DNA from 3 places in the Mesorhizobium sp. Cs1299R1N3 genome. Region 1 is predicted to be linked to each of the others. Evidence: riboswitches for the same ligand, from Rfam matches in the RefSeq annotation. Region 1 holds a riboswitch; each other region holds the start of a gene.
The links. A riboswitch is a leader RNA that binds a small molecule or an ion and turns the genes downstream of it on or off. The one in region 1 is predicted to bind cobalamin.
Positions count from the first base shown of each region.

Region 1 (7,550 bases):
CTTGGCCGGAAAAAATCTATGTTGGCCCTCGCACAGTTGACGTCCATGTCAGCCGACTGAGAAAGGCGCTCTCCCCCCACAACGTCATCCGAACCATACGCTCGGGCGGCTACGCGCTCGAAGAGCAGGAAATCTGAGATGACGATCGGGCGCGTGGTGTAGTAGCTTGGCCGAGCAAAAGCTGCTCGCGAGCGCGCCCTCAATAGCGCTGTAGCGAGCGGGCGGCTTTGCGACGTCGTGGACGCTTCCGGTGAAGTTTGGGGCGATATAACCTCATTGACTTGTGACTACCGCGATCGACGCATGACGATCCCGTGCGCGCTTGGGGAGAAAACATCTCATGCCGAACTCTTGCGTGGGACGATCTGGTGGAAGCAATCAGTCGGCCCTTTCAGACGAAAGGAGGCCGTCACCCGCCCCACGCATAGGATTCAAACCGCATCACTTTACGACTCTCAATGTTCAGATGAGCAGATCCGACGGCACGCTGTTAGAGATGCGCTCCGACGCGACGGCATCGTTATTGGCAAGGTGGTCGGTATATTGACCGACGAGTTGGAAGAGGCATCGGACCCGTCAAATCAATGCCGTCAGCGCACTGCCACACATTCCTAACGAAATGGCGTTGCCCGTTCGCCTCTTGCGTTCACCCAATTTCGATCCGCTTCAGGGCAGTGTATCCGGCCCCCACCGGCGAGGGTATACGCTTTTGCTAGGCGGCCCTTGGTGCACCTCTCAGAAAACGCGCGGCTTCTACCATGTTGACAAGTGCCGGACGGACTTCCTCCCATTGACGTGTCTTCAAACCGCAATCGGGGTTGACCCAGATCTTACTGTCACAAAGGCGCTGACGCGCTTGAGAGAGCAGGTTCGTCATCTCATCAACTCCCGGCACCCGTGGCGAGTGGATGTCGTAGATGCCAGGTCCGATCTCGTTCGGATAATCGAAGGTTTGAAAGGCGTCGAGCAATTCCATCTGCGAGCGCGAGGTTTCGATGGAGATCACGTCGGCATCCATGTCCGCGATCGCCTCTATTATGTCGTTGAATTCGGAGTAGCACATGTGCGTGTGGATCTGGGTCACATCATACACGCCCGTGGAAGCGAGCTGAAAGCACTCGATGGCCCATTCGAGATAAAGCTTCCACTCGGATTTGCGCAGCGGCAAGCCCTCGCGCAGTGCAGCTTCGTCGATTTGAATCACCCTGGCGCCGGCGCTTTCAAGATCACCCACTTCGCCACGGAGGGCGAGCGCGATCTGACGGCAAACGACCGAGCGCGCCAGATCGTCGCGTACAAAGGACCAGTTCAGAATCGTCGCTGGGCCGGTGAGTTGCCCTTAACGGGTTTATCTGTCAGCGATTGAGCGTACCGCCACCAGCGCACCGTCATAGGATTGGGGCGCGATACGTCGCCAAAGATGATCGGCGGCCGCACATAACGTGACCCGTAGCTCTGCACCCAGGCGTGCTGCGTGAAGGCGAATCCGGAAAGCTGCTCACCGAAATATTGCACCATGTCATTTCGTTCGAACTCACCATGCACCAGCACGTCCAACCCGATCTCGTCCTGCCAACGGATGGTTGCCTCGATCTCTTTCCTAAGGAACGCCTCATAGTCGATATAGCTCAGTTCTCCCCTTGCATGGGCCGCGCGCGCATTGCGAATCTCGGGTGTTTGCGGGAAGGAGCCGATCGTCGTAGTGGGGAAAGGCGGTAGGCGGAGCGTTTCGTCCTGAAGCTTGGAGCGCTCAGAAAAACCGCTCTTCCTGCGCGTCATGCATTCGTCGATAGAGGCAAGGCGTCCTTCGACCCGCGGGTCATGCACCTTCGGGGACGTCAAACGCGCGGCGGCTGCTTTGGTGGAGGACTCCAGCTCTGCTGAAACCGCCTCCCGGCCCTCGGACAGGGCCCGGGCGATCGTGGTCAGTTCGTCCATCTTCTGCGCCGCGAATGCGAGCCACGACTTTATGTCCCTATCGAGCGCTGTTTCCAGTTCCAGGTCGATCGGCACATGCAGAAGGGAACACGAAGGCGCGATCTCCACTCGCTCCAGTGGCCAGCCCGCGATGACCGGCTTGATCCGGTCAAGGATGGGCCGCAGGTTTGCACGCCAGACGTTGCGACCGTCGATCAGGCCAAGCGAAAGCACCAGGCCCTTTGGCGCAAGCCGGCCCACCGCCTCCAATTGTTCAGGAGCGCGTGCAAGGTCGAGATGCAGGCCCGCCACAGGAAGCGAAAGAGCGGTCTCGAGATTGCCGTTCAATCCGCCGAAATAGGTGGCGAGCATGATCTTTAGCTCCGGCGCCGCTTTGGAAAGACGGTCGTAGGCGAAATTGAACGCATCTTGCTCGTTTGGAATGAGGTCGAGCACGAGCGCCGGCTCATCGATCTGCACCCAGTCGGCGCCCGCCACTTTCAGGCGGCGCAGGAGTTCCTCATAGACCGGCAGCAACCGCGGGAGCAGCGCAATTGGGTTGAAGTCCCGGGTAGGCGACTTGGCCAGCTTGAGGAAGGTGACGGGCCCAAGAATGACCGGGCGGGTGTGAACGCCGAACGCCCTACCCTCAAGAAATTGATCCACCGGCTTTGCCGACGACAAAGCAAAGGCCTGGTCGTCGACGAGCTCCGGGACCATGTAGTGGTAGTTGGTGTCGAACCACTTGGTCATTTCCAGCGCGGCAACCGCGTCACTGTGATTGGCATGTTCAAGTCCGGCAGCCTCTCCTTGGCTGCCACGCGCCATGGCAAAATAAGTGTCGAGCGGGACTTCCCCCTCGGTCCAGCCATAACGTGGCGGCACAGCGCCGACCATTGTTGCCGTGTCGAGCACATGATCGTAGAGCGAGAAGTCGTTGGACGGAATTATGGTCACGCCACGGTCGCATTGTTCAGTCCAGTTCGCGACACGCAGCGCCCGCGCCGTTTCGAGAAGGTCGGCAGCGGAAGATTTTCGCGACCAGTAGGCCTCCAGCGCGCGCTTCAACTCGCGACGGCGCCCAATGCGCGGCACGCCAAGTGTGGCAACAGGAACTTTCCGAGAGAGAGACATACCATACCCCGATGATTGGGGCGTGGACGCAAGGCAGACGTTGGCAAGCAGACAAAGCCGGTTACCACGCCCACCGAGACACCCCGCCTGTGGACCTTGTTCGCCGAGGCAGGTCTCCTGGCTCACGGGTCGACACCTCTGCCCGTCTTCCCGAGGCGCATGGCCTCAGTGACATGAGTGGGCTTGGCTCGCCGCTTACAGTTGCGGGGGCAGCGCCGGCATCTTCACCGGCTTCCCTCTTAGCTCTGATGCGACTAACCGGATCAGAGAACCACGACAACCTGACATTGGCCAAAGAGAAGATTCCTGTCAAGGAGACATAAAGAAATCTTTATGCCGTTATCCGATTTTGTGGTCGCTCGTGAGGTGCAGATAGCCGCGAAGTCGGTTGAATGCGACCATCCTTGAAGAGCGCTTCGGCAAGCCCTTCCGCTTTCCTCTGTCCTGATGGCGAACTGTCGCAGGGCCATACCGCCTGTTGTTGGGGGTTGACTCCGACCATGCTGGAAGCAACATTTCCGATATACTCGAAGTGAGCATAGGCGGATGCAATCACACGCCATTTCCCAGGCATCCGGCAGACGCGGGAAGGGAACGGACCGCTCCGCCGGTCGGTCGGCTTCGCGGTTGGCATCCCGCTGTCGAGCTTAACCCGAGCAGCTCGCTCAACCGGTGCAACAAGAATCGAGGAGAGTTGTCGACCAGCACCAGTCGGCCAGCAATGCGGCAGCTTAATGCCTGCAATCCACCCCAGCCCCAACCCCCCACTACCATCACCATCATGGAAGCAATGCGTTATGGAAGCACCTGCGCTTTGGCGTCGGCACCTCGATGACACGTTCGAGTTTCTCAATCAGATCCGCAAGAGTTCAAGCCAGCAGGAAATCTGCCAGCACCTGATTTCCTATGCCCAGCGCTTTGGCGCCAGAAACGTGCTGGCAGGACCGATCCCGCCGCCGCGTGCTCTGAGGCGCGAGCAGATTTCCCATGTGCTGCTTGACGCCTGGCCGCGGCAATGGTCGGAGCGCTATTTCTCCAAAGGCTATCTTCATCGCGACCCTACGATTCAGCTTGTGAAGCGTGGGGTCACGCCCTTCCGGTGGAGCGAGATTGATCAAGTTTCCCGGGTTTGTTCCTTCGGCCGACAAATCATGGCGGAGGCATCAGAGTTTAATCTGCGTGACGGCTTCACGATTCCGTTTGCGACACTGAATGGGCAACCGGTGGGATTTTCCGTTGCAGGGGAGAAGCTCGAGCCGGGTCCTCACGACCGTCTCGCCTTTCAGTTTGTCGCCGCCTGCGCCTTCGGATGCGCGGCCCTTCTTGCCGATGGCAAACAGACCTCGAAACCAGTGCGTCTGTCACCTCGACAACAGGACGTCCTGCGCTGGGTTGCCGAGGGGCTTACCGTCGTCGAGATCGCCGATCACCTGAACATCAGCCGCAACACGGCAGATACGCATCTGCGATTGGTGCGCCAGAGGCTCGGCGTGACAAGCAACGTGCAGGCCATCACGACAGCTTTCCGCCTGGGGCTGATCAGCTAGCCTCACGCAATCGCGTGATGCCGCATCGGTCCGCGATGAACCATTGGTTGACCTCGAAACTGGAGGACAACCGAGATGCTCGGGCTCAGCGACAGCATCAAGTCACCCTGGCACGACTGCATAGACAGCCCAGATCTCAATCGCTTTGTTGTTTGCATGCCCCACGATGGGTGTGCGGTCGCCGAACAGTCTTCGCGCCTGGGTCTATGATCTCCACATCGGTCAGCGTGAGCATCGACCGGTAATCGACGATCAGTTGTTCGGTGGGGACGCGGCATAGAATGCCCGCCGAAACGAACGCAGCAGGGTGACGCATGACCGACAATGTCGGCCATCGGACTGCGCTTCGACAATCTACCCGTCGCATTGAAGGGCTTTCACCTGGCACGGCGTTTGCGCGGCAGATTGGCAATCAGCCTGCAACTCGGCGCAGGAGAAATCATCCCCATCTCAGCGTGCCAACCCGCAGTGGAGTCGGAAATAGGGCGAGCTCCGCCGACCGAAACTAGCATGACCGACACACAGGCAAGGAGCAGTCCATTGATCCTTCGCATCAGAGGACGCGAGGTTTTTAGTATGAAAAGCCCGAATGGCAAAAATCCCAAAGCTCCTCAACCAAAGGCTCCTTGTCACAATACGTCCTCGCCACCGGGCGTGCGTTCGACGAAGAAGCGGCTCGGCACGCTTCACGCCATAGTCCTGTTTATCGCGATGGTGTGGCGCACAAGCCCGTATCTAACATTGTCCACGTTGCTGTTGAGGCTCGTCGATGCGGTGCTTCCCGTCAGCAAACTCTATGTCGGCAAGCTCATCATCGACGAGGTCAGCCACCAAATCCAATTGGGGGCGCCCGCCCTGCCCTTTCATGACGAGCAGTTGCATCAGCTTTTATTGTTGATCGCGGCCGGGTTCGGGCTGGCCGTGTTCACCGATTTGTTTAGCCGCGTCAGCTCTCTCGTGGAAGATGTACTTGCCGAGCGCGTTACAATCGCCTCAAGCGTCCGTCTTATGGAACATGCCGCGACGTTGGATCTAAAGGATTTCGAGGACGCCGAATTTCAGGACCAGCTCGAACGTGCGCGCGTCCAGACAAGCAATTCCATGACGCTGCTCTCCCTTTTTTATCAGGCGGCGGGCATGATAAAGGCAATTAGTTTCGCAGTGGGCCTTTTGATCATTGCTCCCTGGCTGGTCGTTCTGATGTTGATCGCGGTGGTGCCGGCATTTCTCGGCGAATTCTATTTCAATGCGAGGAGCTATTCGCTCCATTTCAGCCGCACGCCCGCGCAGCGCGAGCATAGCTATGTACGCCTGACGGCAACCAGCGTGGAGGCGGCCAAAGAGGTTAAGATTTTCGGCTTGAGCCGCTTTCTCATCGATCGTTATGTGCAGCTTGCAGACCAATTCTATACCGCAAACCGCAAGCTGGCAGTACGGCGCACGATGTGGAGCGGTTTATTCACCGCCGTCGGCACGATGGCCTATTACGGCGCTTACGCTTACATCATATGGGGTGCGCTACAGGGAAACTTCACCGTTGGCGACCTTACGTTCCTCGCCGGTTCATTCCTGCAACTGAGCGAGGCGGTGGCATCGCTGCTGTTGGGTTTCGCCAGAACCGCTGGTCAGGCGGAGTTCCTCAAGGACCTGTTCTCGTTCTTTGACTTAGAGCCTGAAATCCTGACGCCCAAGGACCCGCTGCCGGTCCCTTGTCCAATCCGAGAAGGCTTCGTCTTCGAAGACGTGGGATTCCAATATCCGGGAGCGGAGCGATGGGCGGTGCGCGGTCTCAGCTTCACGCTACGGGCCGGAGAGGTGTTGGCGCTTGTTGGGGAGAATGGCGCCGGCAAGACCACGCTGGTTAAGCTGCTGGCGCGCCTCTACGATCCCAATGAGGGCCGGATTCTACTCGATGGCAAGGATTTGCGAGAATATGATCTGGATGAACTGCGCAATTCGATCGGCGTGATCTTCCAGGATTTCGTTCGCTACAACATGACTGCTAACGACAACATCGCGGTTGGCCGCATCAAGGCCCGCGAGGACAGAGATCGCGTAGAACGTGCCGCCGAACGCAGCCAAGCCGGCAAGGTCATCGGCAGGCTGCCGGGCGGATATGACCAGATGATCGGCAAGCAATTTAACAATGGTGTGGAGCTGTCAGGCGGCGAATGGCAGAAGATCGCAATCGCTCGTGCCTATATGCGAGGTGCCGAGCTCTTGATCCTGGATGAACCGACGGCCGCACTCGACGCCCGTTCGGAATCCGAGGTGTTCCGGCGTTTCAAGGAACTCAGCAAGGGCAAAACATCGGTTCTGATTTCCCATCGCTTTTCCAGCGTGCGGATGGCTGACCGGATCCTGGTGCTGGCCGACGGGAGGGTTGAGGCGCAGGGTACACATGAGGAGCTTTTGGCCGAGTGCGGTCGCTACGCCGAGCTCTTCGAACTTCAGGCCGCTGGATATCGCTAGGGGCCTGTTGGCTCGTCAGCGCGAACGGCAACTTTCAAAAACCCAGCGGGCCTGCCTCTGCAAGTCTATTCGGGGGCACGTCAGATGCAGGGGGACAGCGCCTTCGATTTGCTAGAGTGGGGTTGTTCACTCACCGCTCGGAAATAAATACCCACCATAGCTCACAAACGACAGAACCACGCCATCCGCACAGATCGTGGTGCGATTTTTCGCTTCGGCACTACGCAGGCCAACCTGACGAGCACGTCCGTCTCGTCGCTGCCGTCCGCCGCGTTGCGCCCGCACTAACCGCCCTACTCCTTGTCGAAATCCTGTTTCTGGCTATATTACTGGAAATGGTCAGAGGTTCACTATGGGCAGTTCACAGAAACGTGCCATCCAACAATACCGCTCCCGACTTGCCCTGCGCGGCTTAACGCGTTTCGAAGTGCTGGGTCGTGAGGCCGATCGCGATCTCATCCGATCGCTTGCCCGGCGCCT
Region 1 is NZ_JAPYKQ010000001.1:137,245-144,794, forward strand. It holds gene O7B34_RS00625 (response regulator transcription factor) at 1-137, shown strand, start outside; partial or broken gene metE (5-methyltetrahydropteroyltriglutamate--homocysteine S-methyltransferase) at 713-3,051, opposite strand; cobalamin riboswitch at 3,142-3,342, opposite strand; gene O7B34_RS00635 (helix-turn-helix transcriptional regulator) at 3,849-4,598, shown strand; gene O7B34_RS00640 (ABC transporter ATP-binding protein) at 4,923-7,070, shown strand; gene O7B34_RS00645 (hypothetical protein) at 7,423-7,550, shown strand, end outside.

Region 2 (7,550 bases), on a different contig from region 1:
TTCGTCGGCGGCGGCCATCACGACAAAGCCCGGCAGGCTTGCCAGGAAGGTGGTGTCGAACGCGCCGCAATGGGTGGCTCCATCGGCGCCGACGAAGCCGGCGCGATCGATAGGGAAACGCACCGGCAGTTTCTGGATCGCGACATCATGGACGACCTGATCGTAGGCGCGCTGCAGGAACGTCGAATAGATCGCCGCGAAGGGCTTGTAGCCCTCCGTCGCCAGGCCGGCGGCGAAGGTCACCGCATGCTGCTCGGCGATGCCGACATCGAAGGTCCTCGACGGGAACACCTCGCCGAACAGATCGAGGCCGGTGCCGCTCGGCATGGCGGCGGTGACGGCGACAATGCGGTCGTCATCGCGGCCCTCCTGGATCAGGCTTTCGGCGAACACCTTGGTGTAGGCCGGCGCGTTGGCCGGCGCCTTGGCCTGCGCGCCGGTGATGACGTCGAATTTGTTGACGCCATGGTATTTGTCCGCGGCCGCTTCCGCCGGCGCGTAACCCTTGCCCTTCTGGGTGACGACATGGATCAGCACCGGACCCTTGCCGTTGTCGCGGACATTTTTCAGGACCGGGATCAGATGCTCCAGATTGTGACCGTCGATCGGGCCGATGTGATAGAAGCCGAGTTCCTCGAACAAAGTGCCGCCGGTGACATAGCCGCGCGCATGCTCGACCGCGCGGGTGATGGCTCGATCGGCCCGCTTGCCGAGGTAGGAGGTCAGTTTCTTGCCGAAGTCGCGCAAGCCGATATAGGCCTTGCCGGAAGCCAGGCGCGCCAGATAGGCGCTCATGGCGCCGGTCGGCGGCGCAATCGACATGTCGTTGTCGTTGAGGATGACGATGAGGCGGGCATCGAGCGCGCCCGCATTGTTCATCGCCTCATAGGCCATGCCGGCCGACATGGCGCCGTCGCCGATGACTGAAATGACATTGTTGCGGGCACCCGAAAGGTCGCGGGCGGCGGCCATGCCGAGACCCGCCGATATCGACGTCGAGGAGTGGGCGGCGCCGAACGGGTCATACTCGCTCTCGGCCCGGCGGGTGAAGCCCGACAAGCCGCCTTCCTGACGCAAGGTGCGGATGCGGTCCCGGCGTCCGGTCAGGATCTTGTGCGGATAGGCCTGATGGCCGACATCCCAGATCAGCCGGTCATCGGGTGTGTTGAAGACATAATGCAGCGCCACCGTCAGTTCGACCACGCCAAGGCCGGCACCAAGGTGGCCGCCGGTGTGGGAGACAGCATCGACCAGTTCGGCGCGCAGCTCGGACGCCAGTTGCGGCAATTCGCTCTCGGCCAGCGTGCGCAGGTCGGCCGGGACGCGAACCTTGTCGAGAAGCGGCGTATGCGGCGTTGCGTTCACGTTGGGCCCAGACTCTCTTTTCATCGGCGGGATAAGCCGCCGGCCGGCGAAAGTAAATGCGTGTCGGTGACGCGGATGGTCAGCCCCTCACCGCGCCGCTCAGCCTTCCGGTAGCGGAATGAACTCTTTCTCATCGCCAGGAACGATATCGAAGCGGCCGGTCTTCCATTCCTGCTTGGCCTGCTCGATGCGCTCCTTGGACGAAGAGACGAAATTCCACCAGATGTAGCGCTTCGAACCGAGCGAGGCGCCGCCGAACAGCATGAAATGCGCACCGGTTTGCGACGATATGACGATCTCGTCGCCGGGCCGGAACACCAGCAGCCGTTCGGCCGGAAAGACGTCGCCTGAAATCGAGACCTCGCCCTCCAGCGTGTAGATGGCGCGCTCTTCCGCATCGGCCGGGATTTTGACGCTGGCACCAGGCCCCAGCCGCAAATCGGCGTAGAGCGTGTCGGAATCTGCCCGCACCGGGGACCGCAATCCCTGGAAGTCACCGATGACGACGCGGCCGCTGACGCCTTCGGCATCGATCTCTTGAAGCCGCAGCGCCGCTGTGTTCTCGAACACCGGTGCAACCTCTTCCTTGCCATCCGGCAGAGCCAGCCAAGTCTGCAGGCCGGAGATCGACATCGGCGCGCCGCGCAATTCCTGCGGCGTGCGCTCGGAGTGGACGATGCCGCGGCCCGCGGTCATCAGGTTCACGTCGCCGGGCTCGATCACCATTTCGGTGCCGAGCGAATCGCGATGCCTGATCTTGCCATCGAACAGATAGGTCACTGTCGACAGGCCGATATGCGGGTGCGGACGGACATCGAGCGCCTGGCCGGCGCGCATGATCGCGGGGCCCATGCGATCGAAGAAAATGAACGGCCCGACCAGCCTTCTCTTGGCGGTGGGCAAGGCGCGGCGCACCTCGAAGCCGCCAATATCCTTGGCGTTGGGGATGACCATCAGCTCGATCTGGTCGCTGGCGAAGGCATCGCCGGCCTCAGGGTCTTTCCCCGGGAAGAAGCTCATGAACTCTCCTCATCAGCGCTCGGTGGCCGCTTTGGACATATCAGGCGAACCGGATCGCCGCCTTTGCTCTCAGTTTGGCCGCCACCTCTTCGCGATTGCGCGGGTGCTGGTGGGTTTCGAGGGAATCAAGCAATTCGCGCGCGGATGCCGCGATGGCTTCGACCGCATGATCGAACGCATGCTGGTTCTGTTTCGACGGTCGCGTCGTTCCGCTGAGCTTGCGGACAAACTGGAGTGCCGCGTCGCGGACTTCGTCATTGGTTGCCGGCGGATCAAAATTGAACAGGGTCTTGATGTTTCTGCACATCGCTTCCGTATCTCCTCTTGTCCGTTTCAATCGGGACGAGTTGTATCCTCAATCATGATCGTGTCCAAAAGTCGGTAAGGCTGCTCCGGGCCTATTCCGCGTCGAGCGGCTCGGTTCCAACCGGCTTGCCGTCGCGCGACAGCCTGATCTTCTCGACCTTGTCCTCGGCGGCCTTCAGCAACCGGTCGCAATGCACCTTCAGCGCCTCGCCGCGCTCGTAGATCCGGATCGACTGGTCGAGCGGCACGTCGCCACGTTCCAGATCATCGACGATCTTCTCCAGCGCGTCGAGTGCCTGCTCGAAGCTCATCGCCTTGACGTCTTCGTTGATCTCAGCAGTCATCATTCATCCTTTCATCAGTCGCCCGACATGGGCGGCGACCGAAAATGCCAATCCCTGCAGATCGTAGCCGCCCTCGAGCAGGCTGACGAGCCGGTTGCCGCTATGGCGCGCGGCACGCTGCATCAGCTGGCCGGTCGCCCAGTCGAAATCGTCCTCGGTCAGATTGATCTCCGCCAGCGGGTCGCGATGGTGGGCGTCGAAGCCGGCCGAAATGATGATCAGGTCGGGCGCGAAATTGTCGAGTGCCGGCAGCACGCGCGACAGGAAAGCATCGCGAAACACCTCGCTGCCGGTCTGCGGCGCCAGCGGCGCGTTGACGATATTGCCGGCGCCGGTCTCGTTCTTCGCGCCGGTGCCGGGATAGAGCGGCATCTGGTGCGTCGAGCAATAGAGCACCGAGGGATCGTCCCAGAAAATATCCTGCGTGCCGTTGCCGTGGTGCACGTCCCAATCGACGACGGCGACACGCTCGGCGCCATGCTTCTTCTGCGCATAGCGGGCAGCGATAGCCGCCGTGTTGAAGAAGCAGAAGCCCATGGCCGTGTTCTTTTCAGCATGATGGCCAGGCGGACGGGCCGCGACGAAGACATTGTCGGCGCGGCCCGCAAAGACGTCGTCGACGGCGGCATTGGCGGCGCCGATCGCCGTGATCACCGCCTGCCAGCTCTTCGGGCTGGCGGTGGTGTCGGCGTCGATGCGGGCGAGGCCTTCATCGGGAATGGCGGCGCGCACGCGCGCGGCGAAATCGGCGGGATGCGCGTAGAGGATGGTGGCCTCGTCGCCTTGCGGTGCCTCGACGCGGTCAAGCACGGCAAAAGCTTCGTCGTCGAGCACGCGCTCGATGGCGCGCAAGCGGTCGGGCCGCTCGGGGTGACCTGGCGGGGTGATGTGTTCGAGGAAGATCGGGTGCGTGTAGAGACGAGTGGCCATGTCCCCTATCTAGTGCCCCGGCGCCGTGATGGCCATGCGTTGCGGCTTGATCGCTGGGGAAAATCACGCCTGCGTCCATTCATGTCGCTGCGGGGATTGGCGTCGCCGGCCCTTCGGCGTAAGGTCGCCGCCACTGCCTGGTGCCTGCCGGACGGTTGTTTTAGCCGCATTCCGCGACGCCAAGTGATTCCACTTGGCTGCAAATGCTCTAGCGGGAGAATCGGGAACACGGTTTGATACCGTGGCGTGCCCAACGCTGTGAGGGGGACCGCGCCGGTAAATGCCACTGTCGATGACGGGAAGGCACCGGACGCGGGTTGATCCCGAGCCAGAAGACCGGCCTGGCAGGCATCGTCATCCGCATGGTCAGGCGGATGGCATCAGAGCGACGTGCGCCCTCTTGGACGCACGGAATCTGCTGCAATCGCAAGGGGACAAGCGATGCCGGAAGCTATGACCGCTCCAACGGGCGATGGATTTGATCAGATCGCGCGCGACGCGGTTTACCGCGCCATGTTCACGCGGCGCGATGTCCGCAGCCATTTTACATCGGAAGCGATCGACGACGAGGTGCTGGCGCGGCTGCTGCTTGCCGCCCATCACGCGCCATCGGTCGGCTTCATGCAGCCTTGGAATTTCATCGTCATTCGCGATGCCGCGCGACGGGCGCAGGTGCGCGACCTGTTCCTTGCCGCGCGCGAACAGGAACTGCCGGCAATCGAGGCGGACCGGCGGGCGCTCTACCGCAAGCTCAAGCTCGAAGGCATCTGCGAAAGCGCATTGAACATCTGTATCACCTGCGACCGTGAGCGCTCGAAAGGCTCGCCGTTGGGACGGTGGCACAATCCGGAAATGGATCTCTACAGCACGGTCTGCGCGGTGCAGAATTTCTGGCTGGCGGCACGCGCCGAGGGAGTCGGCGTCGGCTGGGTCAGCATCATCGAGGCGCAAGCGCTGAAAAGGCTACTGTCCATCCCCGACCACGTGACGCCGATCGCCTATCTCTGCGTCGGCCGTGTCTCGGAGTTCGCGCCAAAACCGGACCTCGAAACGCACGGCTGGGGCCGACGGCTGCCGCTGCCCGACCTGATCATGAGCGAGACTTTTTGCGGGCAAGGTGAAGCATCGCTCAAATCTACGGTGGCCCGCCTCAACACCGTCGCCGCTGCGCCGGCAAACCCCGCCGATCAGCGCGTCGCGCCGGCCGTGCCCCAGCGCGAACCGTCGAAGGTGGAGAGCGCCTTGCGCTTGAGTTCCCGGAACTTCGACGAGGCATCGGCCAGCCTGGCGTCCCAAGCGGCATCGGGCACCTGACCCTCGATGGTCTTGAAATAGACCTGCATCAGGCAGGCGATGGCGAACGGCTCGATGAACGCCGCCTTAAAGGCCCAGGCAAAGACGATGGCCAGAACGAAGGCCCAACCGGCGAGCTGTCCGGGCATGACGTAAAGAATGGCGGCTGCCGGGGCCAGCATCAGCAGGAAGATGACGAAGGAGACCCCCCACATGATCACGGCCAGCCAGACGGCGTTCTTGACCATGATCTTGCCGTTCTGGGCGTAGAGCACAACGCCTTGCCGCGCGGTCTCGAAGGGTGAGGACGAATTGATGCGGATGTTGTAGCCGAGAATGATCTCGTCGACATAGGTCAGCGACAGGCGGATCACCGTGTTGAGGAACGAGACCAGGCCGCTCAGGCCCGGAATGGGCAGGAAAGCCGCGATGCCGCCCAGCAGGCCGGTGATGGCGCGGATGGCGCCCTTGACCAGCTGGTCGACGACGAAAAGGATGTTCGCCTCGGCAAAACGCTCGGTCACAACCTCTTTCGCGTAGGCGATCTGGTTCTGGCCGTCGGGTACGTCGTGGCCGTCGATCAGATGCACCATGACGGCGATATGGCCTGCCTTGACGACGTAGAGGATGTATTCGCGGATCCAGTAGACAGCGATCGAGACGAGGCCGAAACCGACAATCCCGCCCCACATGGCAAAGGACAACGGCCCGTCGGGATCGGTGGAGATATGGCCGACGCCATAGCCGACCGAGGCACCCGTGCCGGTGGCCATGATATAGGCCAGCGTAATGCCGAAATAGACGATCATGCGAAAGACGATGAAAGGCCAGGTCCGCATCATGATGGACACCGACCTGCCGATATCGAAATCCCACATGCCCCGAATCCCCCAGAGGTGGCTGTGGAGGATGCGCCCAAACCGTCTATTGTCAATTGCGAGCGGTGGCGGAGCCCGATTGCGGGTCAGTTTGGCCGCGCTTCCGGCTTCTCGAGCAGGCCTTCGAGCAATTGCTTGAACGCGACCACCACCTTCCTCGACGTCGCTTCGGGATCGTTCGAGTTGGCGATCCGCTGCGCGGCCTGACTGCTCGCCCCGTTGATCAGCCGCGCCGCCGTCTCGGGATCGAGGCCCGCCACGACCACCCCCTCCTCTTGCAGCGCGGTCAGATGATCGGTCATTGAACCGACGCAGGCATTGGCATTCGACCACTGTGCCGGATCGCCCAGCACGGCCGGACCGTCCCGGAACATGATGCGCTGGATTTCCGGCTCCAGCGCCATTTCGATGTAGGTCGTGCATTCGTCGACGAAATGCTGCCAGCGGGTTGGCGCCCTCGACGCGACCTCATTCACCCGCGCGGCCATTTCAGCGTCGATTTCGGCGATGACTGCCTGCAGCAGTCCCTTCTTGTCGCCGAAGTGATGATAGAGGGCGCCGCGCGTCAGTCCGGCCGACGCGGTGAAATCGTCCATCGACGCTTCGGCATAACCGATGGTGCCAAAGGCTTGGCGCGCCGCGGCGATCAGCTTGGCACGCGTCTCGGCGATCATCTCCTTGCGGGGTCGGTGCATGCTCTGGCCTTATCTACATACGCTCCGTATGCCAATTGACATACGCGACGTATGGTCTATTTAACACTTATACGTCTCGTATGTAATTGTAGAATCGCCCCTTGTCGAGGAACAGGATCATGCAAAACCCCTACTCGGAAATCTTTCGCGCTCCTGGCGCCAGGGGCTTTGCCGCCGCCGGCTTCATGGCGCGCCTGCCGATCGCCATGGCGCCGATCGGCATCGTGGCGATGCTGTCGCAGACGCGTGGCGAATACTGGCTGGCGGGTGCGGTTTCGGCGACATTCGCCTTGGCCAATGCTTTCCTGGCGCCGCAAATATCGAGGTTGGTCGACCGCCTCGGCCAGACGCGGGTTGTCGTCCCCACCACGGTCATCTCCGTGCTCGCATTCGCGGCCCTGATCGCATCGGCCAATCAGGACTGGCCGGTATGGACGCTATTCGTGTCGGCATTGCTGGCCGCGGCGATGCCAAGCATGCCGGCAATGGTACGCGCGCGCTGGACCGAGATTTTCCGGGGCCGGCCCGAGATGAACACCGCCTTCGCCTTCGAGTCGGCGGCGGATGAACTGGTCTACATCGCCGGCGCATCGCTGTCGGTTGGTCTCAGCGCCGCGCTGTTCCCGGAAGCGGGCGTGCTCGTCAGCACGCTGTTCCTAGCCCTGGGCTCGACAGCCTTCATCCTGCAGCGTTCGACCGAACCGCAGGTGCGACCGGTG
Region 2 is NZ_JAPYKQ010000004.1:306,066-313,615, reverse strand. It holds gene dxs (1-deoxy-D-xylulose-5-phosphate synthase) at 1-1,389, opposite strand, end outside; gene O7B34_RS12645 (pirin family protein) at 1,465-2,385, opposite strand; gene O7B34_RS12640 (DUF2277 domain-containing protein) at 2,426-2,692, opposite strand; gene O7B34_RS12635 (exodeoxyribonuclease VII small subunit) at 2,784-3,035, opposite strand; gene O7B34_RS12630 (histone deacetylase family protein) at 3,039-3,965, opposite strand; cobalamin riboswitch at 4,144-4,324, shown strand; partial or broken gene bluB (5,6-dimethylbenzimidazole synthase) at 4,407-4,985, shown strand; gene O7B34_RS12620 (hypothetical protein) at 5,153-6,136, opposite strand; gene O7B34_RS12615 (TetR/AcrR family transcriptional regulator) at 6,223-6,831, opposite strand; gene O7B34_RS12610 (MFS transporter) at 6,951-7,550, shown strand, end outside.
Region 2: it holds a riboswitch for cobalamin, as region 1 does, so the genes downstream of both, bluB (5,6-dimethylbenzimidazole synthase) here and metE (5-methyltetrahydropteroyltriglutamate--homocysteine S-methyltransferase) in region 1, are expected to answer to the same signal.

Region 3 (7,550 bases), on a different contig from region 1:
GCGCGGAAAACGGCTCGGCTTCTCGATCAACGAGATCCGCGAGATCATCCAGATGTACAAGGAGCCGCCGGGCGAGGTCGGGCAGCTCAAGCTGATGATCAAGCGCATCGAGGAAAAGCGCGAGGACCTCAGGCAAAAGCGCCGGGACCTCGAGGAGACGCTGGCCGAACTCGATCAGGCCGAGGAGTCTTGCGTCGAGCGGCTGGTCGAGCTCGGGGTCAACACCTAGCCGAAATTTCGAGATATTGGCGGGACAGCGCCCCCCCTCTGTCCTGCCGGACATCTCCCCATAAGAAGGGGGAGATTGACAAATTTAACGCTGACTCAAATCCAGCGCCGCACCCGCTTGGCATAGTCGCGGTATTTCTTGCCGAACTTCGCCGCCAATATCTTTTCCTCGCCCTCGATCGCGACCTTCTGGGTGACGAAGGCGGCGACGAAGGCAAGCAGGAAAAACCAGGCGATGCCCGAGACGAAGGCAATGCCGATCAACAGCAGCGTGTTGGCCAGGTACATCGGGTTGCGGGTGACGCCGAAGGGGCCGGTCGTGACGAGATGATCGGGCACGGCGTTGGGATTGAGCGTTGTCCTGGCCCGCATCATGGTGCGGATCGCGGTGAACCAGAGTACGGCGACGGCGAACAACGCCACCCAACCGGCGGCGAACAGGATATCGCCCAGGAGGTCTCCGATCCAGGGCAAGGGATAGAGCATGCCGAGGATGATGCTGATGGCGATCGCGGCAGCGTAGATCACCGGCGGCCACGGTATCACTCCAGGCTTCGGTTCGGTCATTGTGTCCCTCCCTCCGTCATCTTGTCCTCGGTCTTGGCGGTGCACGTTGCGGCAAGATCGGACAGATGCGCCCTGAAGTCCGCAGTCTGGTCGTTGTTGAAGAGCCGATCAAGTGATCCTTCGCCTTGCAGCGTATCAAGCATGCAGCCGCAATAGCTCGAACAGAAGGTTGCGTTGCGCATCTGCTCGCACGAGCGCTGGCAGGTTTTCAGGAAATTGACCTGCGGGGTTTCGACCTGCGCCGGCATCACTTGCGAGAACAGCCAGACGCTACCGATCAGCAGCGGCTGGTGGATCAGGTAAAAGGCCAGGCTGTGGCGGCCGATGAAGACCAGTGGATTGGCCCAGCGGCCGGGCACGAGGCTCGCCAGGCGTGCCCGCATGCCGGAAGCGGAAGCGAGTTTCGCCGCTCCGAGGCCGAGAAGCACCGCGCCGAACCAGGGGAACAGCGGCACGTAGTCGTTGGAGCGCGGATTGACGGCGGAAAGGCCAATCCACCACAGCCAGGGGTGATCGAGTGCCTCGAAGCGCAGGTAGACTGGCGCCGCGATGACCAGTGCGGCGACGACAAGCGTCAGCAGCGCCGGCAGGCGCAGGAAGGCGAGGCCAAGCAGGCTGGCGAGCGCGATCTCATGCAGGATGCCGAAGAAGATGAATCCATCCGGCGTTGCGATGCGGGTGACGACCGAGATGGCGATCGCAGCACCTGCAACCATGGCGAACCGCTTCCAGAAGGAGTTCCAGCGGATTTGCCGGCCATGGGCGAGATAGAGGCTGACGCCGACCAGGAACAGAAAGGTCGAGGCGATGCAGCGGGCGTAGATCTTCCACCAGCCGAAGGCGGTGAGACCGGGGTCGGTGTAACCGAAGAATTCCAGGTCCCAGGTGAAATGGTAGCTTGCCATCGCGATCAGCGCGATGCCGCGCAAAATATCGATGGCAACGATGCGCTTCGATGGCTCCGGAACGGGTGCGGTCGGCGTGTGGATGCTCATGGTCTCGCGATCTGATTCAGCCCCTCCAAGACGACTATCACGGTTGCACTGGATAGAAGAAGACCGGTCGCCTTGGCCTGACCGCGCGGCGGAGCCCGCGCCAGCCGCCGAATTGGGCCAGCGCGGGAAAGCCTTTGACCGGCTTCGCTTTTCGCCGGCTGTGCGTCGGTTTCCTCTTAATGGGCATGAAATGTCCACGGCAGATTTGACGCCGCGATTCTGCTTTGGGGAAGCAATGTCCACGCATGTGCGCCATCCGATCTGGCTTCCGGCCCTCAAGGCCGCGGATGCGCGCACCTTCGCCTCGCTCTACGCGGTCGAGTCCTTCGCCCGCGCCATGGTGTCGAGCGTCATCCCGATCCAGGCCTACGAGATCCTCCACAACGAGCAGATCGTCTCGATCCTCTATACCGTCGTATCCATGCTCGGCCTGTCGGTGACCTTGTTCATGCCGATGCTGATCCGCCGCTTCGCGCGGCGCTGGGTCTACACGGCAGGCGCCTGCCTGCTCGCCATCGGCTCGCTGTTCTTCGTCACCCATACGCTCGCCGGACAATTGGCCGGGATGCTGTGCCGGGTGATGGGTGCCAGTGCGCTGTCGATCACGCTCAACCTCTACATCATGGACCACATCCGCAAGACCGACTTCATGCAGGCCGAATCGCTGCGCATGGCGTGGTCGATGGTTGCCTGGACGGGCGGGCCGACGCTTGGCATTTTCCTTTATGCGCATTTCGGCATCTATGCCGCGCATGGCGCGGTGGCGGTTTTCGCCATGGCTTTGCTGGCGCTGTTCTGGACCTACCGGCTGGGCGACAACCCGTCGATCCGCCCGGGCAAGACGCGGCCGGCAAATCCGCTCGCCAACATCGGCCGCTTCGTGGCGCAGCCAAGGCTCAGGCTCGCCTGGCTGATCGCCTTCGGCCGGTCCTGCTTCTGGACGACGTTCTTCGTCTATGGACCGCTGTTCATGGTGATCACCGGCGAGGGTGAACTGGCAGGCGGCCTGCTGGTCTCGGCCGGCAATGCGCTGCTGTTCATGGCGATCTTCTGGGGCAAGGCAGGAAAACGCTTTGGCGGCAGACGCACCATGACGTTTGCCTATTTCGCGATGTCGGCGTCGCTGCTGGCGGCGGGCACGGTCGGAGCGGCAGAGCCGTTGCTGACCGGCACCTTCCTGTTGTGCGGCGCCTTCTTCACCATCGCGCTCGACGCGCTGGGCTCGACCGCCTTCATGCGCTCGGTGCGCTCCTATGAACGCGCGCAGATGGCGGCGGTCTACCGCACCTATCTCGACTTTTCCGAATTGACGCCGCCGCTTGTCTATTCGGTAGTGCTGGCCTTCTTCGGATTGGGATCGGTGTTCGTCACGCTCGGCCTGCTGGCGGCGTTTTGCGGCTTCATGACCTGGCGCTACCTGCCTAAATCCCTCTAAAAAATCAGAGCGAAAGCTCAGTATGGCGCTCGCGCACCCAATTGTGGAAGCGGTGCAAATCGTACTCCTCCGGCATCAGCACGCCGGCTGTATGGCGCATCGAGCGCAGGCCCTTCTGGTTGACCTCGCAGATCGCGGCATCCTCCTCCAGCACCTGTGTGCCGAAGGCGACGATGTTGTCGATATCGGTGGCGGCGAGCGCCTCGGGCGCGAACAGCCATTCGGCGGTCAATTCGGTCTGTTCGGGACCGAGCGGCACCAGCCGCACGGTCCTGACATAGTCGACATGGCCGACGATGAACATCGAGGGCAGGCTGGTGGCATAGGTCTGGCCGGCGGTGCGTTCCGCCTGCGTCAAGCCGGGGAAAACCGGCCCATGCGTCTGCCCATCACGCGACCATGTTTCAGCCCCGGCGCGCAGGCCGCCGGAGAATTCCGGCGCATCATTGTCGGCATGGCGCGTCCATTCGGGATCGTCATGCCGGCTCATCAGGCCGCGGCCATAGATCGGCACCAGCCGCGACAGGTCCTTGTGGACGCCCGGGCAGTGCAGGCACTCGTTGAAGTTTTCCCAGAAAATCTTCCAGTTGCAGTTCATCACCTTGCGCAGCACATGGCCTGACACCAGCGTGTCCAGCGGCCAGTTGCCGAGGTCGCCGGAGGCCGGGTCGAAGGATGACTGCGCTGAGCAGGCGGCATCTTCAGCAAGATTGACGAAGACGAAGCCCCGCCACACCGAGAGTGCAACGCGATAAAGCGGGTGGTCGGCCTTGTCGAAGCCGTCGGGCAGCGATTTCGACGGTACACGCACCAGATCGCCACGCAGCGAATACGACCAGGCATGGTACGGGCAGGTGATCAGCCGGGCCTTCAGGCGTCCTTCGCTTTCCTGGCAAAGCTGCGAGCCGCGATGCCGGCACGTATTGTGGAAGGCACGCAACTCGCCGGCGTCGTCGCGCAGCACAAGGATTTCCTGCGTACCGACGCGGAAGGTGCGGAATGCCAAAGGCTGGGCAAGGTCGGCCTCGCGGCAGACGAGCAGCCAATTTCTGTACCAGATGGCGTCGAGATCACGCTGATAGTTCTCCTGGTCCCAATAGGCCGATGAGGGCAGGGTCGGCTCGGTTCGGGTCAGGCCGCTATAGGGCTCGCGCCCGCTGGCATCAGGCTGCATGGCTGGCTTCCTGTCAGGTTGGCAGCCGACACCCGGCCATGAAGTTTGTCAATCAGGAGGGGAGCGGCCTTGCCGATACGACGCTCCTGCGCTGGCGACTGTCGGAATTTGGTTTGCCGCGCGCGGCGAATTTCCCTATAGTCACCAACGTCGTCGGTTCCTTTTTGGAGCCAAGAGGGAATGCGGTGCGGACAGGAATTCCTGTCCAATGCCGTGGCTGCCCCCGCAACTGTGTGCGGTAGTCCTCTCCATATGCCACTGAAGGTTTTCCTTCGGGAAGGTGGGGAAGGGCGCTTATCCGCGAGCCAGGAGACCTGCCGGCGACAGGAAACTGACTTCGATGCCCTCGGGTGGAGGGCGAAAGGACAAGACATGACTACCGCTTCCGTCTCCCTCGGCGCCTCCGTCTCCTCGCAGTCGCGCTTCATGCAGCTCGCGCTCGCGGCGCTGCTCGGCATGTTCGTCGTCGGCTTTGTCGGTTTCTCGCATATCGATGCGGTCCACAATGCCGCCCACGACTATCGCCACTCGATGGCATTTCCCTGCCACTAACGAGGATCTGACATCATGAATCTGTTTCGCAACGTCGTGTTCGTCGCGGCGATCGCGGGGCTCGTGGCCGGTGTCGTTCTCGCCTGCATGCAGGCCTATGCGACAGTGCCGCTGATCCTCAAGGCGGAAGTCTACGAACAGGCCGGCGGCGGCCATCACCATGACCACGCGGCTGCACCAGCAGCGAGCAACGATGCGGTGAGCACGGTCGCGCCCGCTGGGAATGCGATGAGTTCTGCCGCGCCAGCACCCGCCGAAGTCACGGCACCGGCGGAGGAAGACGAGGGTTGGGCGCCGGCCGACGGTGTCGAGCGTTTTGCCTTCAGCGTGGTTGCCAATATCGTCACCGGCATCGGCTTCGCGCTGGTCCTGGTCGCGGTTTCCGAGTTTGCCGGCGGCGTCGGCAATTGGCGCCAGGGCGTGTTCTGGGGGCTGGCCGGCTTTGCCGTGTTCACGCTGGCACCAGGCCTCGGCCTGCAGCCGGAACTGCCGGCAATGCCGGCGGCCGATCTGCTTGCGCGCCAGATCTGGTGGACGGCAACGGCCGCGGCGACGGCTATCGGCCTTGGCCTGATAGTGTTTCGCAGATCGCTGCCATTGACCATCCTCGCCGTCTTGCTGATCGTCGCCCCGCACGTCGTCGGCGCGCCGCAGCCCGACAGTTTCGAGACGCCTATCCCGGAAGGCCTGCACCATCAGTTCGTGGTGGCGGTGACGGTGACCAATCTGGTGTTCTGGCTGGTGCTCGGCGCGGTCGTGGGCGTGGTGCGCAGGCGCTTCACCGGCACGGCGACCAGCTTGCGCGACAGCTTTGCCTGATCGCGGCAAGCTGACTTTCATCATCGGTGGTGCGCGCTCCGGCAAGAGCGCGCACGCCGAAACCCTGGTGACGGCATTGCCCTCGTCATGGGCCTATATTGCCACGGCGCAAGCCTATGACGACGAGATGCATGAGCGCATCGCACTGCACCGCTCCCGGCGCGGCGAGGGCTGGTCGACCATCGACGCGCCGCTCGACCTTGCCGAAGCGCTGGAGGCCTTGCCGGATGATCAGCCGGTGCTTGTCGACTGCCTGACGCTATGGCTGACCAATCATATGCTGGCCGATCACGACGTCGAGACTGAGTGCCGACGGCTGGCCGACGTGCTGTCGCGGCCGCGCGGACCGTGGTTCGTGGTGTCGAACGAGGTCGGGCAAGGCATCGTGCCCGACAATGCGCTGGCGCGGCGTTTTCGCGACGACGCCGGCCGGCTCAACCAGCGGGTCGCCGCGGTTGCCGACACGGTGCTCCTGATGGTGGCGGGGCTACCGCTCAAGGTGAAGTGAAATGACTGACATCGACGGCAAGGATGAAGAACGCCATCGCGCCAAGATGGCCAAGCGCAAGGCCGTGCAGGACGCCGAGGTTGCGAGCAAGACGGTCGAGAAGGGGTTGCTGATCGTCAACACCGGTCCCGGCAAGGGCAAGACCACGGCCGCCTTCGGGCTGGCGCTGCGGATGCTCGGCTACGGCAATCGCGTCGGCGTCGTGCAATTCATCAAGGGCAAATGGCACACCGGCGAGAAGGATGCGTTTGCCGCCTTCGGCGACCGCGTCGTCTGGCACGCAATGGGCGAGGGTTTCACCTGGGAGACGCAGGACCTGAAGCGCGATATCGCCGCTGCCGAGACCGCCTGGGCCAAGGCACTGGAATTGATCGACGATCCCTCGATCAGCCTTGTCGTGCTCGACGAGCTCAACATTGCGTTGCGCTACGACTACCTCGATCTCGACAAGGTGGTTGCGGCGCTGAAGGGCCGGCGCGAGGGCCTGCATGTCGTCGTCACCGGCCGCAACGCCAAGCCAGCGCTGGTCGAGGCTGCGGATCTGGTCACCGAGATGGGCGCCACCAAGCATCATTTCTCGGCGGGCGTGAAAGCCCAGCAGGGCATCGAGTTTTAGAAAACCAGAACAGCGATCACCGCGACCAGGCCGAACAAGCCAATCAGCAGGAAATCAGCGATACGGTAGAGTTGCAGCGCCCGCCTGATGTCGCCGCTGTCGACATCGCTGCGGCCGCCTTCGCCCATGAAGATGTCGTCGACCATGACACCGCCATAGCTGCGTGGCCCGGCAAGCGCCAGACCAAGCGCGCCGGCCATGGCCGCTTCGGGCCAGCCGGCATTGGGCGAGCGGTGTTTTTTCGCGTCGCGCCGTACCGCTTGCCAGGCGCCGTGGGGGTCGGCGCCCTCGACCAAGAAGGAAGCGAGCACGATCAGCAGCGCGGTCAGCCGCGATGCCGGCAGGTTGATCCAATCGTCGAAGCGCGCCGCCGCCCAGCCGAACGCCTCATGGCGCGGGGTGTGGTGGCCGATCATCGAATCGGCGGTGTTGGCCGCCTTGTAGGCGGCGCCGCCGGCCAGCCCGCCAACGCCGGTCCAGAAGGCGGGGGCGACGATGCCATCGGAAAAATTCTCCGCCAGGCTTTCGATCGCCGCACGGCAGACGCCTGCCCGGTCCAGCGTTTCGGGATCGCGGCCGACGATCCGCGAGACGGCGGCGCGGCCCATGTCGAGGCCTCCACTGTCGAGCGCGTCGGCGACGGCTTCGACATGTTC
Region 3 is NZ_JAPYKQ010000003.1:305,406-312,955, forward strand. It holds gene O7B34_RS10000 (MerR family transcriptional regulator) at 1-229, shown strand, start outside; gene O7B34_RS10005 (methyltransferase family protein) at 325-795, opposite strand; gene O7B34_RS10010 (heparan-alpha-glucosaminide N-acetyltransferase) at 792-1,790, opposite strand; gene O7B34_RS10015 (MFS transporter) at 2,026-3,225, shown strand; gene O7B34_RS10020 (aromatic ring-hydroxylating oxygenase subunit alpha) at 3,230-4,399, opposite strand; cobalamin riboswitch at 4,537-4,735, shown strand; gene O7B34_RS10025 (CbtB domain-containing protein) at 4,772-4,951, shown strand; gene O7B34_RS10030 (CbtA family protein) at 4,967-5,770, shown strand; gene cobU (bifunctional adenosylcobinamide kinase/adenosylcobinamide-phosphate guanylyltransferase) at 5,763-6,278, shown strand; gene cobO (cob(I)yrinic acid a,c-diamide adenosyltransferase) at 6,280-6,894, shown strand; gene cbiB (adenosylcobinamide-phosphate synthase CbiB) at 6,891-7,550, opposite strand, start outside.
Region 3: it holds a riboswitch for cobalamin, as region 1 does, so the genes downstream of both, O7B34_RS10025 (CbtB domain-containing protein) here and metE (5-methyltetrahydropteroyltriglutamate--homocysteine S-methyltransferase) in region 1, are expected to answer to the same signal.